3 regions of the Streptomyces sp. NPDC056987 genome follow, and region 3 is predicted to be linked to each of the others. Evidence: riboswitches for the same ligand, from Rfam matches in the RefSeq annotation. Region 3 holds a riboswitch; each other region holds the start of a gene.
The links. A riboswitch is a leader RNA that binds a small molecule or an ion and turns the genes downstream of it on or off. The one in region 3 is predicted to bind S-adenosylmethionine.
Positions count from the first base shown of each region.

Region 1: it holds a riboswitch for S-adenosylmethionine, as region 3 does, so the genes downstream of both, thrC (threonine synthase) here and ACFTZC_RS10195 (PotD/PotF family extracellular solute-binding protein) in region 3, are expected to answer to the same signal.
Region 2: it holds a riboswitch for S-adenosylmethionine, as region 3 does, so the genes downstream of both, ACFTZC_RS29460 (putative leader peptide) here and ACFTZC_RS10195 (PotD/PotF family extracellular solute-binding protein) in region 3, are expected to answer to the same signal.

Region 1 covers NZ_JBHURV010000002.1:389,053-394,396, reverse strand. Annotated here, with positions in the region: gene ACFTZC_RS04085 (trehalose-6-phosphate synthase) at 1-239, opposite strand, end outside; gene ACFTZC_RS04080 (hypothetical protein) at 381-545, opposite strand; gene ACFTZC_RS04075 (glucosyl-3-phosphoglycerate synthase) at 584-1,540, opposite strand; SAM riboswitch class I at 1,766-1,893, shown strand; gene thrC (threonine synthase) at 1,911-3,203, shown strand; gene ACFTZC_RS04065 (MoaD/ThiS family protein) at 3,297-3,572, shown strand; gene ACFTZC_RS04060 (cold-shock protein) at 3,932-4,135, shown strand; gene groL (chaperonin GroEL) at 4,560-5,344, shown strand, end outside.
Region 2 covers NZ_JBHURV010000030.1:65,191-70,534, reverse strand. Annotated here, with positions in the region: gene ACFTZC_RS29480 (sugar-binding domain-containing protein) at 1-229, shown strand, start outside; gene ACFTZC_RS29475 (NtaA/DmoA family FMN-dependent monooxygenase) at 207-1,616, opposite strand; gene ACFTZC_RS29470 (LLM class flavin-dependent oxidoreductase) at 1,637-2,851, opposite strand; gene ACFTZC_RS29465 (putative leader peptide) at 2,926-3,042, opposite strand; SAM riboswitch class IV at 3,561-3,706, shown strand; gene ACFTZC_RS29460 (putative leader peptide) at 3,743-3,808, shown strand; gene ACFTZC_RS29455 (glutathione S-transferase C-terminal domain-containing protein) at 3,921-4,718, shown strand; gene ACFTZC_RS29450 (LLM class flavin-dependent oxidoreductase) at 4,763-5,344, opposite strand, start outside.
Region 3 covers NZ_JBHURV010000006.1:264,597-269,940, reverse strand. Annotated here, with positions in the region: gene ACFTZC_RS10205 (ABC transporter permease) at 1-379, opposite strand, end outside; gene ACFTZC_RS10200 (ABC transporter ATP-binding protein) at 376-1,635, opposite strand; gene ACFTZC_RS10195 (PotD/PotF family extracellular solute-binding protein) at 1,632-2,762, opposite strand; SAM riboswitch class IV at 2,940-3,061, opposite strand; gene ACFTZC_RS10190 (beta-galactosidase) at 3,287-5,344, shown strand, end outside.

The sequences.
Region 1 (5,344 bases), on a different contig from region 3:
AGGCGGCCCTCCGTACGCCGTACGGCCTCCCGGTCGCCCTCGCCGAGCGCCGCGCACACCCAGAGGGCGTCGTCGTCCGAGCCGATGGCCGACAGCCCCGACACCAGCCCGCCGCCGCCGCGCCGGGCCTCCAGCGTCCCGTTGTCGCGCCGCGTGTACGAGACGGGGCCCCGGTTGGAGGCCACGAGGACACGGGCGGGCGCGGGGGTGCCGGAAGCTTCTGACGGCTCGGTAACCATGTCGCGAAACCTAGCCCGTCCCGGAAACGCTCAAACGTACGGCTCGTGTGACGTCCCCGGCCCCGGGAGCCTCCCCCCGTCCGGAGGCCGCCCGGAGGCCCGCTCGGAGTGCCCCCCCCCGGAGGCCGGCCCGGCGGGCTCTCAGTCGCGCCTCCCGCGCGCGGCGGCCAGCGCGACCACCCCCGCGCCCGTCAGCGCGAACGCCATCCCGCCCAGCAGCCACAGCCGCTCGGCCGTGGTGCCGACCTGAGCCAGCACCACCCAGGTCAGTTCCGAAGCCCCTGAAAACGTGTGATTCAGTCTCATGAGGGGGCAATGTAGACAAATGGTGCGATGATCTGATGTTACGCCGCGCGTCCGGCCGTGTACTCCGCGATCTCCCGCATCGGCGGGCGCTCCTCCGTGTCCACCGCGTGTGTCCGCGGTACGAAGCCGTCCTCGCCCCGCTCGAACTGCGTCAGCAGCGGCCGTACGAGATGGCCCCGCTGGAGCCGCAGCTGCGCCGTACGGTAGATCGCCGCGGCCATCCGCCCCAGCGCCCGGTCGTCCTGGTGGCGGTGGAGCCGTACCCCCACGTCCACCTGGGCCAGCGCGTCGAGCCCCACCGTGTGCAGCGCGTCCACCAGCAGGCCCAGCTCCACGCCGTACCCCACCGGGAACGGCAGCCGCTCCAGCAGCGAGCGGCGCGCCGCGTACTCCCCGCCCAGCGGCTGGACGAAGCCCGCCAGCCGGGGCCAGTGCAGGTTGAGCAGCGGGCGCGCCACCAGCTCGGTCACCCGCCCGCCCTGGCCGGACTCCGGCGCCGGCCCCTGGCGCAGCGGGCGGTCGTACATCGCCTTCACGAACTGCACCTCGGGCTCGGTGAGCAGCGGGCCCACGATCCCCGAGACGAAGTCCGGCGAGAACTCCCGCAGATCGGCGTCGACGAAGCACACGATGTCACCGCGCGTCACCAGCAGCGACCGCCACAGCACCTCGCCCTTCCCGGGCAGCGCGGGCAGCCGCGGCAGGATCGTGTCCCGGTGGACGACCCGCGCGCCCGCCGCCGCGGCGACCTCGGCCGTACGGTCGGCGGAGCCGGAGTCGATCACCACCAGCTCGTCGACCAGCCGGACCCGCTCCATCAGCTCGCGCCGGATGACGGCGACTATCGCGCCGACCGTCTCCTGCTCGTCGAGCGCCGGCAGGACCACGCTCACCGTGGCGCCGCGCGCCGCCTTCGCCGCCAGGAGCCGGTCGGGCGTACGGTCCCCCGCCGACCAGGAACGCCTGGTCAGCCAGTGCTCCACCTCTTCCAGCACGTTCGGTACTCCCTGCGCGCGTTCTCTGTCAGGTACGTGATGTCTCATGGCTCGTACGTCGGCACGCACACCGGCATACACGCCGCAACGTGATCCATCTCGCGGTGCGGACGACTATCTCAACCCTCCGCCCCTTCGGTTACAGTCTTGAACAACGCGAATGACCACGGCATGCCGGGGTCAGCACGTGAACAAACGCACCGGACCAAGGCTCCGGCGCCATAGCGCTCATCCAGAGGGACTGAGGGAACGGCCCGTTGAAGTCCCGGCAACCCTCCCGCCGACCATGAGGTCACGGTGGGGAAGGTGCCAATTCCGTCTCGTGGCGAAGTACGTCGCGAGGAAGATGAGGAGAAAGGGCCTCGCCATCATGGCTGTGCAGACCGTCCGGAGCGGTACCGACGCGACCGTCGACCTCGGACCCGCCGCCGCGCTCTCGTGCCGCGAATGCGGAGAGCGTTTCGACCTCGGCCCCATTTTCGCCTGTGCGAGCTGTTTCGGGCCGCTCGAAGTCGCGTACGACCTGCCGAGCGGGGACCCCGAAGAGCTGAAGAAGCGCATCGCCGAGGGCCCGGACAACATCTGGCGGTACGCGCCGCTGCTGCCCGTCCCCGCGGACGTCGCCTCGAAGCCCAACATCAACCCCGGCTTCACGAAGCTGGTCAAGGCCGACAACCTCGCCCGTGAGCTGGGGATCACCGGCTCGCTCCACATCAAGGACGACTCCGGCAACCCGACGCACTCCTTCAAGGACCGCGTCGTCGCCATCGCCGTCGAGGCCGCGCGCGCCTTCGGCTTCACCACCCTCTCCTGCTCCTCCACCGGCAACCTCGCGGGCGCCGTCGGCGCCGCGGCGGCCCGCGCCGGTTTCCGCTCCTGCGTCTTCATCCCGCACGACCTGGAGCAGGGCAAGGTCGTCATGGCCGCGGTGTACGGCGGCGACCTGGTCGGCATCAAGGGCAACTACGACGACGTCAACCGCTTCTGTTCCGAGCTCATCGGGGACCCGCTGGGCGAGGGCTGGGGCTTCGTCAACGTCAACCTGCGGCCGTACTACGGAGAGGGCTCCAAGACCCTCGCGTACGAGATCTGCGAGCAGCTCGGCTGGCGGCTGCCGGACCAGATCGTCATCCCGATCGCCTCCGGATCGCAGCTCACGAAGATCGACAAGGGACTCCAGGAGCTGATCAGGCTGGGGCTCGTCGAGGACCGCCCCTACAAGATCTTCGGCGCCCAGGCCGAGGGCTGCTCGCCGGTCTCCACCGCCTTCAAGGCCGGGCACGACGTCGTACGGCCGCAGAAGCCGGACACCATCGCCAAGTCCCTGGCGATCGGCAACCCGGCGGACGGCCCGTACGTCCTGGACATCGCCCGGCGCACCGGCGGCGCGGTGGAGGACGTGAACGACGGGCAGATCGTCGACGCGATCAAGCTGCTGGCGCGCACCGAGGGCATCTTCGCCGAGACCGCGGGCGGCGTGACCGTCGGCGTGACGAAGAAGCTCATCGAGGCCGGCGTCCTCGACCCGGCCCTCACCACGGTCGTCCTCAACACCGGTGACGGGCTCAAGACGCTGGACGCCGTGGCGCCGACCACGGGTCCGACGGCGACGATCCGCCCGAGCCTCGACGCGTTCCGCGAAGCCGGTCTTGCCGCGAGCTGATCACGCCGCCAAGCTGACCCCGCTGACGAACCGGGTGATCCTCCGTCAGGCCGATCACCCACTCCGACTCCGACTTCGCAGAAAGGTCCCATCATGAGCGTCAAGGTCCGTATCCCCACCATCCTCCGCACCTACACCGCCGGCCAGGCCGAAGTCCCCGCGGAGGGGGCGAACCTCTCCGAGGTCATCCAGTCCCTGGAGACGAGCCACCCGGGCATCGCCGCGCGCGTCCTGGACGACGACGGCAAGCTGCGCCGCTTCGTGAACGTGTACGTGAACGACGACGACGTCCGCTTCGAGCAGGGCCTGGAGACCGCCACCCCGGCGGGCGCGGGCATCTCCATCATCCCGGCGGTCGCCGGAGGCTGACGCCGCCGCGCTCCGTAAGGGAAACGGTCCTCTCCGCGACAGAAGCGGAGGGGACCGTTCTACATGGTTGAGCACGGTAGAGTAAGGGAACGCCCCGCCGTCGCCCGCTCCCAACGCGAGCGAGAACGCGACAACATGAGGGCAAAGTCCTGGCGCCGTATGTGGTGTACGTACCCTTTGCCCGGCCCGACTTGCCCCGGAACGCAGTGGATTCAGCACTATGCGTGTTCGGCCATGCCCAGATTTCTCGTCCGATTGACCTGTTGCAGAGGGCAGTTGGGCAGATACATTCAGCCGCGGTCGACGCGTTCCGGCGCGAAGTGTGGCCCCGTCCAAGGGCCAGTAATAGGGGAGTTGGCATGGCTCAGGGCACCGTCAAGTGGTTCAACGCGGAGAAGGGCTACGGCTTCATCGCGGTCGACGGTGGTGCGGATGTATTCGTCCACTACAGCGCGATCCAGATGGACGGTTACCGCACCCTTGAAGAAGGTCAGCGAGTGGAGTTCGAGATCTCGCAGGGCCAGAAGGGTCCGCAGGCGGACATGGTCAAGCTCGCCGTCTGATCCCGGCGCGATCGGCCACCGACGCACTCACGTACGCGGTCAGTACGCACTCTGCACCCACTCACGCATGAGGGGCCCGCATCCCGCACCGGGATACGGGCCCCTCACGCGTGTCCCCTCGGCTCCGGGGGCGAAGTCCTCAGGCGCTTGCGCCCACCCGCCGACCGGCCGCCACCCCTCGACGACCCCTGTAGGCGCTTGCACTCTCATGGGTCGAGTGCTAATTATTGGCGTTAGCACTCTGCGAGTGAGAGTGACAACTTAAGGACCGGGTCGGTGAGGCCCGAAGAGTCGTTGGGGCAAGGAACCAGCGGCTCTCAGGCCGTCCGTCGCGGGCGCCAGCGCGGTCCGGAGCAATCCTTCCCCAAGCTCTCAACTGCGTTCGAGCAGGGGAGACCCCATCCGTCCGGGAGGACCACTTCACATGGCCAAGATCATCGCGTTCGACGAGGAGGCACGGCGCGGTCTCGAGCGCGGGATGAACCAGCTCGCCGACGCCGTCAAGGTCACCCTTGGTCCCAAGGGCCGCAACGTCGTCCTCGAGAAGAAGTGGGGCGCCCCCACGATCACCAACGATGGTGTTTCCATCGCCAAGGAGATCGAGCTCGAGGACCCGTACGAGAAGATCGGCGCCGAGCTGGTCAAGGAAGTCGCCAAGAAGACGGACGACGTCGCCGGTGACGGTACGACCACCGCGACCGTCCTCGCCCAGGCGCTCGTCCGCGAGGGCCTGCGCAACGTGGCGGCCGGCGCCAACCCGATGGCCCTCAAGCGCGGCATCGAGAAGGCCGTCGAGGCCGTCTCCGGCGCCCTGCTGGAGCAGGCCAAGGACGTGGAGACCAAGGAGCAGATCGCTTCGACGGCCTCCATCTCCGCCGCCGACACGCAGATCGGCGAGCTCATCGCCGAGGCGATGGACAAGGTCGGCAAGGAAGGCGTCATCACCGTCGAGGAGTCGCAGACCTTCGGTCTGGAGCTTGAGCTCACCGAGGGCATGCGCTTCGACAAGGGCTACATCTCGGCGTACTTCGCCACGGACATGGAGCGTATGGAGGCGTCGCTCGACGACCCGTACATCCTGATCGCCAACTCCAAGATCGGCAGCGTGAAGGACCTCCTTCCCCTGCTGGAGAAGGTCATCCAGTCCGGCAAGCCGCTGCTGATCATCGCCGAGGACGTCGAGGGCGAGGCCCTGTCGACCCTGGTCGT
Region 2 (5,344 bases), on a different contig from region 3:
CGAGGGCGCCCAGTGGTTCGGCTACGACACCGTGGCCACGGAGCGGGAATTCACCGACCGGCTGGCCGCCCTGGTGGGCGCCGCCGTCGACTCGGGCCTCGCCGGGTACTGCTACACCCAGTTCACCGACACGGAACAGGAGGTGAACGGCCTGTTCACGGCGGACCGGCGGCCGAAGGTCCCGGTGCCCGAGCTGCGCGCCGTCCTCACCCGGACACGCCCCCGGTGACCCGGGGCGGAGATCCGGCGGCGGCAACCGGTCGCCCGGAGCCGTCGGGGTGCGCCAGGCCCAGGTGGTCGCGGAGCGTGGTGCCCTCGTACTCCGTGCGGTACACGCCGCGTTCCTGGAGCAGCGGGACGACCCGGTCGGCGAAGGAATCGAGGCCGCCCGGGGTGATGTGCGGGACGAGGATGAAGCCGTCGGCGGCGTCGGCCTGCACGAAGTCGTTGATGGTCCGGGCGACGGTGGCCGGGGAGCCGACGAAGTTCTGCCGGTTGCCGGTCTCGATGACGAGATCCCGGATCGACCACTTGTTGGCGGCGGCGCGCTCGCGCCAGTCGCGGGCCGTGGCCAGCGGGTCGCGGTACATCCGTACCTGGGCGCGGCCGCGGGCGACGGTGTGCTCGCCGAGGTCGGGGTCGATGTCGGGGAGCGGGCCGTCCGGGTCGTACGCGGACAGGTCCCGGTTCCAGACGAACTCCAGGTGCTTGATGGCCGTGGCCCCGCTCACCTGCAAACGGCGTACCTCACGGGCCTGTTCCTCCGCCTCCGCGTCGGTGTCGCCGAGTACGAAGCTCGCGGCGGGCAGGATCAGCAGCTGGTCGGCGCCCCGGCCGTACCGGGGCAGGCGGCCCTTGACGTCGGAGTAGAACGCCTGGCCTTCCGCGAGGGCGGCGTACCGGCTGAAGATGGCGTCGGCGCTCGACGCGGCGAACTCGCGTCCCTCGTCGGAGTCCCCGGCCTGGAAGATGACCGGGCGGCCCTGCGGGCTGCGCGGGACGTTGAACTGCCCCTGGATGTCGAAGTGCCGGCCCCGGTGCACGAAGGCTCCGGCGCGTGCGTCCCGCAGGAACGTGCCGGTCTCCCGGTCGGCGACGATCTCGTCCCCGTGCCAGGAGTCGAAGAGTTCGTTCGCGGTGGCCAGGAACTCCTTGGCGCGCGCGTAGCGCTCCTCCTGCGGGAGGAAGCCGCCGCGCCGGAAGTTCTCTCCGGTGAACGCGTCCCAGGAGGTGACCACGTTCCAGGCGGCCCGGCCGCCCGAGAGGTGGTCGAGGCTGGCGAACTGGCGGGCCACCTCGTAGGGCTCGTTGAAGGTGGAGTTGATGGTGCCGGTCAGGCCGAGGTGTTCGGTGACGGCGGCCAGCGCGGCGAGGACGGTGAAGGTGTCGGGTCGGCCGACGACGTCCAAGTCGTATATTTTTCCGCCCTGTTCACGCAGCCGAAGCCCCTCGGCGAGGAACAGGAAGTCGAACTTGGCGCGTTCGGCGGTCCGCGCGAAGTGCGCGAAGGAGCTGAACTCGATATGGCTGTCGGCCTCGGGGGCGCTCCACACGGTGGTGTTGTTGACGCCGGGGAAGTGGGCCGCGAGGTGGATCTGCTTGAGCGGTTGGCTCACGGTAGGAGGCTCCTTCGGGCTCAGACGGCCGGGGCGGCGGCGTAGCGGTTGGCGGGGCGGGAGAGGCCGAGCAGCCCGCGCAGGGTGCCGGCCTCGTACGCGCGGCGGAAGGCGCCCCGGCGCTGGAGTTCGGGGACCAGGCCCCGGGTGATCGCCGGGAGGTCGTGCCCGGCGACGGCGGGACGCAGCCGGAAGCCGGACAGCCCCGACGACTGCAGTTCCTGGAGCAGATCGGCGAGCCCGGCGGGGGTTCCGGTGAAGACCGGGGCGTCGCCGGTGTACGGCTGTCCCGCGAGGGCGTCCAGGCGCTCCCGGCGGGCCACGGCCTCGGCGGGATCGTCGTCGAGGAAGACCAGCAGGTCGCCGAAGACGTGCAGGGGTTCGCCGGCGCGGCCCGCCGCCGACTGCTCGGCGCGGATCTCCTCGACGACGGCGCGGGCCTGAGCGGCGTCGTACGGGGTGACGTAGCCGATGTCGGTGGCCCGGGCCACCAGCCGGTAGGGGATGGTGGCGTGGGCGAGGGCGCTGACGATCGGCTGACCCTGGGGCGGGCGGGGGGTGATCGAGGGGCCCTTGACGGCGAAGTGCCTGCCCTCGAAGTCGATGTAGTGGAGTTTGTCGCGGTCGATGAAGCGGCCGGTGGCGGCGTCCCGGATCTCCGCGTCGTCCTCCCAGCTGTCCCAGAGCCGGCGCACGACCTCGACGTGGTCGGCGGCCTCGTCGAAGGCGTCGGACAGGGCTTCGTGCCCGGCAGGCGTGGCGTACTCCTCGCCGTGGAGCGGCGGGACCGTACGGCGTCCGAAGTGCGCGGCCTCGTTCCGGCGTGCCGAGATCTGTACGCGCAGGCCGGCGCGGCCGGTGCTCACGTAGTCGAGGGTGGCGATCGCCTTGGAGATGTGGAACGGCTCGGTGTGGGTGGCCACGACCGTCGGCACCACACCGATGTGGCGGGTCAGCGGGGCGACCCGCGCGGCGATGAGGACAGCGTCCAGACGGCCGCGTACCTGGTCGGTGCGGCCGTCGGGTTCGGTGAGGGACGAGGACTGGAGGCCGAGGGCGTCCTCGATGGTCACGAAGTCGAGCAGGCCGTGCTCGGCCTCGGTGACGAGGTCGGTCCAGTAGGCGGGGTCCAGCAGTTCGCGGGGGCGGGAGACCGGCTCGCGCCAGGCGGCCGGGTGCCAGCCGGCGCCGTCGAGGGCGACGGCGAGGTGCAGCGGCGAGGGTGACGAGGACATCGGGAGACGCCTTCCTGATCAGCCGTACGGGGAGCCGGTCCCCGTACGAGGGGTGCGGCTGCGAGGGCAACAGGTCAGGGGCGACAGAGCGCGCCGGCCACGCGGAGCAGGTCGATGTGCGTCCGGGAGTACAGGTGCAGACGGCGGGGCGGGGCCGGGTCCACGGCGCGGTGACGGGACACGGGACGCATGTGCCTCACCTCCACCTTTCCGGCCCGGCGGCCCCGGAGGCCCGGCCGGCCTCACGCTCGCGGCTGTCCTGGGGCGCGCCGCTCACTCCTCGGTGCGCCGCTCACCGGTCAGCAGGCGCAACAACGCGGCTGTGGCTTTCATTCCGCTGTCCGGCTTCTTCTCCGTCCCGGTCCGCGGCAGCGGTGGTCGTCGGGGACGGGGAGAACCGTCAGTCGTGGCAGAGGGCGGGACAGTGGCGGAGGGCGGGACAACGGGCCGGACACAGCGCGCTGTTGACGCCCGACAGGCCGACGGAGCGGTCCGCGCGGAGCGGGACACGGCGCGGGTGCCGGTGTGCGGCCGTCCTGTCAGCTCCGTACATCGCTGTCACCACCGCTTCTCCGGCCCTGGGGGCTCCCGTTGTGCGCCGCACGGTAGGCACCTCCCGAAAAGAATGTCAACGCGGGTGACCATCAGGTGAGACCGCGCACCCGGCTTCCTTGACGCCGTCACCGAGGGCACCGAGACTGATGTGGACGGTCACGATTGTCAGCGCCCACGGCGCGGGTTCCGCCCGCTCGTGTGGTCATCGGCCCCGGCCCGCCGACAGGCAACCCTTCCACCGCGACGGGGTGCTCCGGGTGACGACCGGGTTCCGCCGACGCGGCGGGGCAAGCGCGGTCCCGCGTCTCGCGGGCCCCGGAGGTGAGACGGGTGGCAATGCCGAGGAACGGCTTGACGAGGCGCCTGCACATCGACCTGTTGCGTGTCTCCAGCGCTTACTGATCCGCCGCCGGTCCGTGCGATCCGGACCGGTGCGAGAAGCGCAGTCGCTCCGCATCCGGCCGCCGGTGCCCACCAGGCGGCGGTGGCCTCCTCGTTCCCCAAAGGGAGAGTCATGCCCGAGACAACTTTGCGCAGCCCCGGCACGGCCGTGTCCGGCGGTCGTCCCCCGGCTCCTTCCGCGTCGGCACTTCCCGCGCCGGCCCTTCGCCCCGGGGTGGCCGCGGCCTCCCCCCGGCCGTACCGTTTCCACAGCCGGATCGGCGTCGGCCTGGCCGGGGGCTTCTACCCGGCACCGCACCGCTACGATCTCTACCTCTCCGCGGGGTGTCCCCGCTCGCTGCGTGTCTCGATCACCCTCGACCTGCTCGGCCTCGGCGGGTCGGTCGCCACCACGCTCCTGACCCGTCCCGCCGGGACGCCCGAGGCCTTCGCCTCGTTGCGCGGCGCGTACGAGGCCACGGTGCACCACTACGACGGGCCGCTGACCGTGCCCGCGCTGCGCGACCGCTGGAGCGGACGCATCGTCAGCAACGAGACCCCGGCCATTCTCCGCGACCTCGGGGGCCTGCTCCCCGGCGACGACGGAGCCCGTCACCGCGCTCTCAACCCGCCGGCCCTCGTCCCGGAGATCGACGCGCTGCGCGACCTGCTGGACCGGGACGTCACCCCGGCCGGACCGCCCTCGGAACGGTCGGCGGCACTCGGCCTGCTGGACCGTCGGCTCGCCTCGGGCACCCACGCGTTGGGCGACACGCTCACGGCCGCGGACGTGGACCTGTGGGTGGCGCTCGTCCACCTCGGCCCGGCCGGCACCCTCTGCTCGTACCCCCGGCTCGGGGCGTACGTACGCCGCCTCGGCGCTCATCCCGCCTTCCGGGACAGGACCGGGGCGGTGTCCGACGCGGCGTGAGGGCGGGCGCGGCGCCGCGCCGGCCGTCGTGCCGTCCACGGCGGTCAGCGCAGCCTGGGCAGCAGTTGGTCGCCGACCCGGGCGGTCTCCTGCTGGTACGGGGTGTCGGAGAGGACGAAGTGGGTGACGCCCAGGGCGCGGTAGTTGTCCAGCGCCGTGGCCACGTCTGCGGCGGAGCCGACCAGCCAGGTGGTCGCCGCTCCTTTGCCGCCGACGGTGCCGGGGGCGGTGTACAGGCAGGTGTCGAGGACCTCGCCCCGTGCCGCGAGGTCGAGAAGCCTCTGCTGTCCCGCGGCGGTCCTGCCGTTCTCCGTCCAGGCGGTCTCCCCCGCGCTCCGGGCCGTCCGCGCGACCTTCTCCTCGGCGGCCCGCCAGGCCTCCTCCGTGGTGTCGCGCACCACCGTGGTGATCCGCAGGCCGAACTGGAGAGGCCGGTGCCTGCGGCCCACCTCCTCGCTCAACGCCTTCAGCCTCGCGATGCGTTCGGCGACGCCGTCGAGTGGTTCGCCCCAGAAGAGCTGCACGTCCGCCTCCGCCGCCGACACCCGTTCGGCGGCCTCGGAGGCGCCGCCGAAGTAGAGCGTGGGATGGGCCCGGGTGCCGGTGGCGTACGGACGGGGCGCGAC
Region 3 (5,344 bases):
CGTAACTGCGGACGACGACGCTGGTGAGCAGCGGCGAGACGACCGCGACGAAGAGCAGGGTGCGCACCACTCCCTTGCGGGCGCGGGCCAGCGCGTACGCGGCGGGGAACCCGAGCAGCACGCACAGGACGGTGACCAGCAGCGAGGTGAGCAGGCTCTGCCACAGGGACTCGGAGAAGAACGCCTCGGTGAAGACCCTGTGGTACTGCGTGAACGAGTAGCCGTCGAGCGGATAGCCGTTGGCGTCCGACGGGTGGAAGCTGAGCGCGAGGACCCGCACGAGCGGGATCACGAACAGGGCCAGCAGGAAGACCACGACCGGCGTGACGGGCAGCAGCCCGCGCAGCCGGCGCGGCGCGCGGGCGGCGGGCGCGCTCATCCGGACGTCGCCTCCTTCGTGGCGACGTCCCGGGCGCCCGCTCCGGCCGCGCCGCCGACTGCGGGGGCTTCCCCGGCCTCGGCGACTCCCCCGCCGCCCTGACCGGGCCCGAGGAGGATGACATCGGCGGCCGACCAGCCGAAGGTGACCCGCGCGCCGACGGCCGGGGGCTCCTCGGCGGTTCTGGCGTTGACCGCGACGCCCTCGGCGACGACGATCTGCGCCTGCCACGCCTCGCCGGTGAACGCCCGGTAGCCGACGATCCCGGAGCCGCGGACGGCTCCGGTCGGGGCTCCGGCGTCCGTGTCGGCCGCGGCTCCGGCGTCCGCGCCGCCGTCGTTCTTGGCCGCCGCCTCGGCCTCCGTCTCGGCGGCCGTGACGGTGACGCGTTCCGGCCGTACGGCGAGCGTGACCGGGTCCCCGTCGGGCAGCGTGGCGAGGCCGGAATGCAGCCGTACCCCGCCGACGTGGAGCGTCCCGTCGCGGGCTCCGGTGCCCTCCAGGATGTTGGCCGCGCCGATGAACTCGGCGACGAAGCGGGTGGCGGGCGTCCGGTACACCTCGGTGGGCGTGCCGAGCTGTTCGACCCGGCCGCCGTTCATCACGGCGATCCGGTCGGAGAGCGACATCGCCTCTTCCTGGTCGTGCGTGACGAAGACCATGGTGATGCCGAGGCGCTGCTGGAGCTCCCGCAGCTCCACCCGCATCTCGCGGCGCAGTTTGGCGTCGAGGTTGGACAGCGGCTCGTCGAGCAGCAGCACGGCGGGCCGGGTGGCCAGCGCGCGGGCCACGGCGACCCGCTGCTGCTGGCCGCCGGAGAGCTGCCGCGGCCTGCGGTCCGCGTACGCCTCCAGGCCGACGAGGCGCAGCGCCTCGGCGACGCGTTCGTCCCGCTCGGCGCGCTCGGTGCGGCGCACCTTCAGGCCGTACGCCACGTTGCCTGCGACGGTCATGTGCGGGAAGAGCGCGTAGTTCTGGAAGACCAGGCCGAGCCCCCTGCGGTGCGTGGGAACGTCGGTGAGGTCCGTGCCGTCCAGGGTGATCCGGCCCGCGGTGGGCCGGACGAACCCCGCCAGGCTGTTGAGGAGAGTCGTCTTGCCGCAGCCGCTGGGGCCGAGGACGGAGAGGAACTCGCCGCGCCTGATGGAGAGCCGGCCGACGTCGAGGATGCGCTGCCCCTCGTACCCGGCGGCCAGGCCCTCGATCTCGATGTGCGCGGCGGTCCCGCCGCCGGCGTCGTCACGCTGCCCGGTCACTTGAAGATCTGATTCCACCGCTGCTGCCATTCATTCAGCTTGGGGGTCGCCGTCTTGTAGTCGACCCAGGTGAACGTCTTGTAGACGGCCTCGCCGTACTTGACCTTCGCCTTGAAGTCGGGGCTGTAGTCGATGGTGTCGTTGCCCGCGCCGTAGAAGGTCCCCTCGGCGAAGGGCTTCTGGTACTGGGCGGCGCTGAGGTAGTCGAGGAACTTGTAGGCGGCCTCGGTGTGCGCGCTGCCCTCGGGGACGTAGTACGAGGTCAGCGCGCCGACGGCGCCGGAGGCGGGGTAGCTGAAGCCGATCGGCTGCCCCTCCTTGGCCATGGCGAAGGCCCGGCCGTCCCAGAAGGGCACGATCCAGGCGTCGCCGTTCTGGAGGACGGTGGAGACGCTGCCCGCGTCCGCCGGGAACGCCGAGACGCAGTCCTTGAGCCCTTCGAGCTTCTTGAACGCCTTGTCGACATCGGCGGGGTCGGAGAGCTTGCCGCCGTCCTGGGAGACCAGCGCGGAGAAGAACTCCAGGCCCGCGTTGTAGGTGAGCGGGGGCAGGGCGACATGGCCGCAGTACTTCTTGTCGAAGATGTCGGTCCAGTCGCGGGGCGCCTGCTTGATCTTGTCGGTGCGGTACAGCAGCCCGTTGGAGCCGGTGGTCAGCGGCACGCCGTAGGAGGCGCCCTCGACCGTGGACTGCTGGGTGAGCACCGGGTCGAGCTGCTTCCAGTGGCTGAGGTCGCCCGTCTTCAGCGGCTGGAGGAGGCCACCGCCGACGGCCTGGTGCAGGGAGCCGGGGGTGAGGGCGACGACGTCGAACGGCGCGTTCTTCCCGCCCGCGGCACGGAGCTTGGTGAGCCAGGCGGAGTCGGCGCCGTAGACGAGGTTCACCTTGATGCCGGTGTCCTTCTCGAACGGGGCGACGAAGGACTTCTTGAACAGCTCGCCCCAGGGGCCCGCGAAGGCCGTGACGGTGATCTGCTCCCCCTTGGAGCCGGACCCTCCGTCGCCGGAGCCGCCGGAGGAGCCGCCGGTGTCGACCCCGCAGCCGGCGACGGCGGCGAGGACAGTGGCGGCCGAGGCGAGGACCAGCAGGGGGCGTCGCCCGCGTGGGCGTGGCAGGGCAGCTCTCATGAGGGCAGGACTCCTCGGTGCGGGGTGACGGCGAACGGCGCGCCGGCCCGTGGGTGATGGTTCGCCGGCCGCTCGTCGAGCGGGGGCCGCTGGGCGGGGCACCATGACGACGTGCCCTGAGGCATCACGTCCGCTGTCATCTCGTGCTCCCGTCACAGGTACTGGACCTGGGTGACAGGTCCGCGCTTGCTCCCGGCACATCGGTGTGCGCGTGGAGCCGTGTCATCACCCGGGGCACCCCACCGCAGAAGGAGGGTTGCCGCCCAGCAAGCCGGGGCTTGTCGCTGGGACTCGTGACGGCCAAAAACGTAACACTCTGTGGCTGGTTTCTGAAGATGAGGCGGATCACATGATGATCACACCTCGATCACAGGGTGGACGATTCAGGACAAAGCTGTATAAATATCTGCCCACGTGGCCGGGCGTCACCGCCACCCGGGCGCCACCGCGTCGGCACCGGCACCACCATCAGGCCATTCATTAATTAGGAATACTTCTTGACACGGTCCGGGAGCGTGCCGACGATGAAGCGATCTCCCGAGCCGTCGTCGACGCAGGAGCCGCCCGTCGTGTTGTCGCTGCGCACTCATGACCTGACCGCTCCGCTCCCCGGCCCGACGGGGCACCTGAGGATGGGCAGCCCGGACGGCGTCCCCGCTCCCCTGGTCCCCGACAGCCGCAGAATCCTGCGGGGCCGGGTCCCCTGGCTGCCCGTCATGGCGGAGTTCCACTTCAGCCGCTACCCCGCCGCCGAGTGGCGCGAGGAACTGCTGAAGATCCGCGCGGGCGGGGTCGACACCGTGGCCACCTACCTCTTCTGGAACCAGCACGAGGAGACCCGCGGCGCCTTCCGGTTCGACGGCGGTCTCGATGTGCGCCGCTTCGTCCTGCTCTGCGCCGGACTCGGGCTGTCCGTCGCCGTACGGGTCGGTCCCTGGTCGCACGGCGAGTGCCGGGGCGGCGGCTTCCCCGACTGGCTCGACGGCACCGGCTGCGCCCCGCGCACCGACGACCCGGCCTATCTGGCCCTCGTCGAGCGGTACTTCGCCCGGATCGGCCATGAGCTGCGCGGCCTCTCGTACGACGAGGGCGGCCCCGTCGTCGCCGTACAGATCGAGAACGAGCTGTACGACGCGCCCGGCCACCTCGCGACGCTCCGCCGCCTCGCGGCGGCCGCGGGCATCGCCGCCCCGCTGTGGACCGCCACCGGATGGGACGCCGCCGATCTGCCGCGCGACGTCCTGCTGCCGGTGTACGGCGGCTATCCGGAGGCCTTCTGGCTCCCGGCGCACGGCGGGTGGGCCCGGGAGATGCGCCGACACTACGTCTTCACCCCGGTCAGGGACGACCCGAACATCGGCGCCGATCTGCGCCCCGCGGTGCGGGCGGGCCACGGGGTGCCGGACGACGGCCGCTACCCGTACATCACCTGCGAACTCGGCGCGGGCATGGCCGTCGCGTACCACCGGCGGCCCCTGGTACGGACCGCGGACATCTCCGCGCTCGCGCTGGCGAAGCTGGGCAGCGGCTCGGTCTGGCAGGGGTACTACCTGTACCACGGCTGTTCGCAGCGGCTGGATCTCGCGCTGCCCAACCAGGAGTCGCACGCCACCGGTTACCCCAACGACCTGCCGGCCGTCAGCTACGACTTCCAGGCCCCGCTGGGTGAGTACGGGCAGGTGCGCCCCTCGTTCCACGCGCTGCGCGCGCAGCACCTGCTGATCCAGGACTCCGGGGCGCGGCTCGCGGACATGCCGCTGCGGCTGCCCGACGTGACACCGGCCGGCCTCGACGACCGGTCCACGCTCCGCTGGGCGGTGCGCTCCAGCGGTACGGAGGGCTTCCTCTTCGTCAACAACCACCAGCCCCACGAGCCCCTCCCCGACCACCGCGAGGTGCGCTTCCGGGTCGAACTCGACGGCTGCGCCCGGCAGTTGCCCGCCACGCCGGTGACCGTGCCCGGCGGCGCGCACTTCGTGTGGCCCCTCGGGTACGAGGCGGGGCCCGGCGTACGGCTCGACTGGGTGAGCGCGCAGCCGCTGACCCGGCTGGAGATCGACGGGGTGCCGACCGCGGTGTTCGCCGCCACGGCGGGGATCACCCCGCAGTTCCCGCTGCCCGCCGGGGCCGTGGTGTCGGGTCCCGCGCGGACCGCCGGGCGGGACGGCGCGGCGGTGGTCGTGGAGGTCACCGCACCGGGCACGGAGGCGGCGGTGACCGTGAGCGGGCCCGAGGGGCCGGTCCGGCTGCTCTTCCTCACCGAGGAGCAGGCGCGCCGCCTCCAGCGGGTCCGGATCTGGGGCGCGGAGCGGCTGGTGCTCTGCGACGACGCCGTCCTGGCCGACGGCGGCGAACTGCGCGTCCACACCGAGGCGGAGACCGTTTCCCTCTCCCTGGCGCCCGCGCCAGCCACCGCGATCCGCGCGCCCGGGGCCGGCCCGACGGGATCCTGTACGCCCGGATCCGATCCGGCGGGATCCCGTACGCCCGGATCCGACCCGGCGGGATCCGATACGGCGGGGCTCTCCCGGCCCCGTGCCGACGGCCTCTTCACCACCTGGACGGTCGGGGTCCCGCAGGTG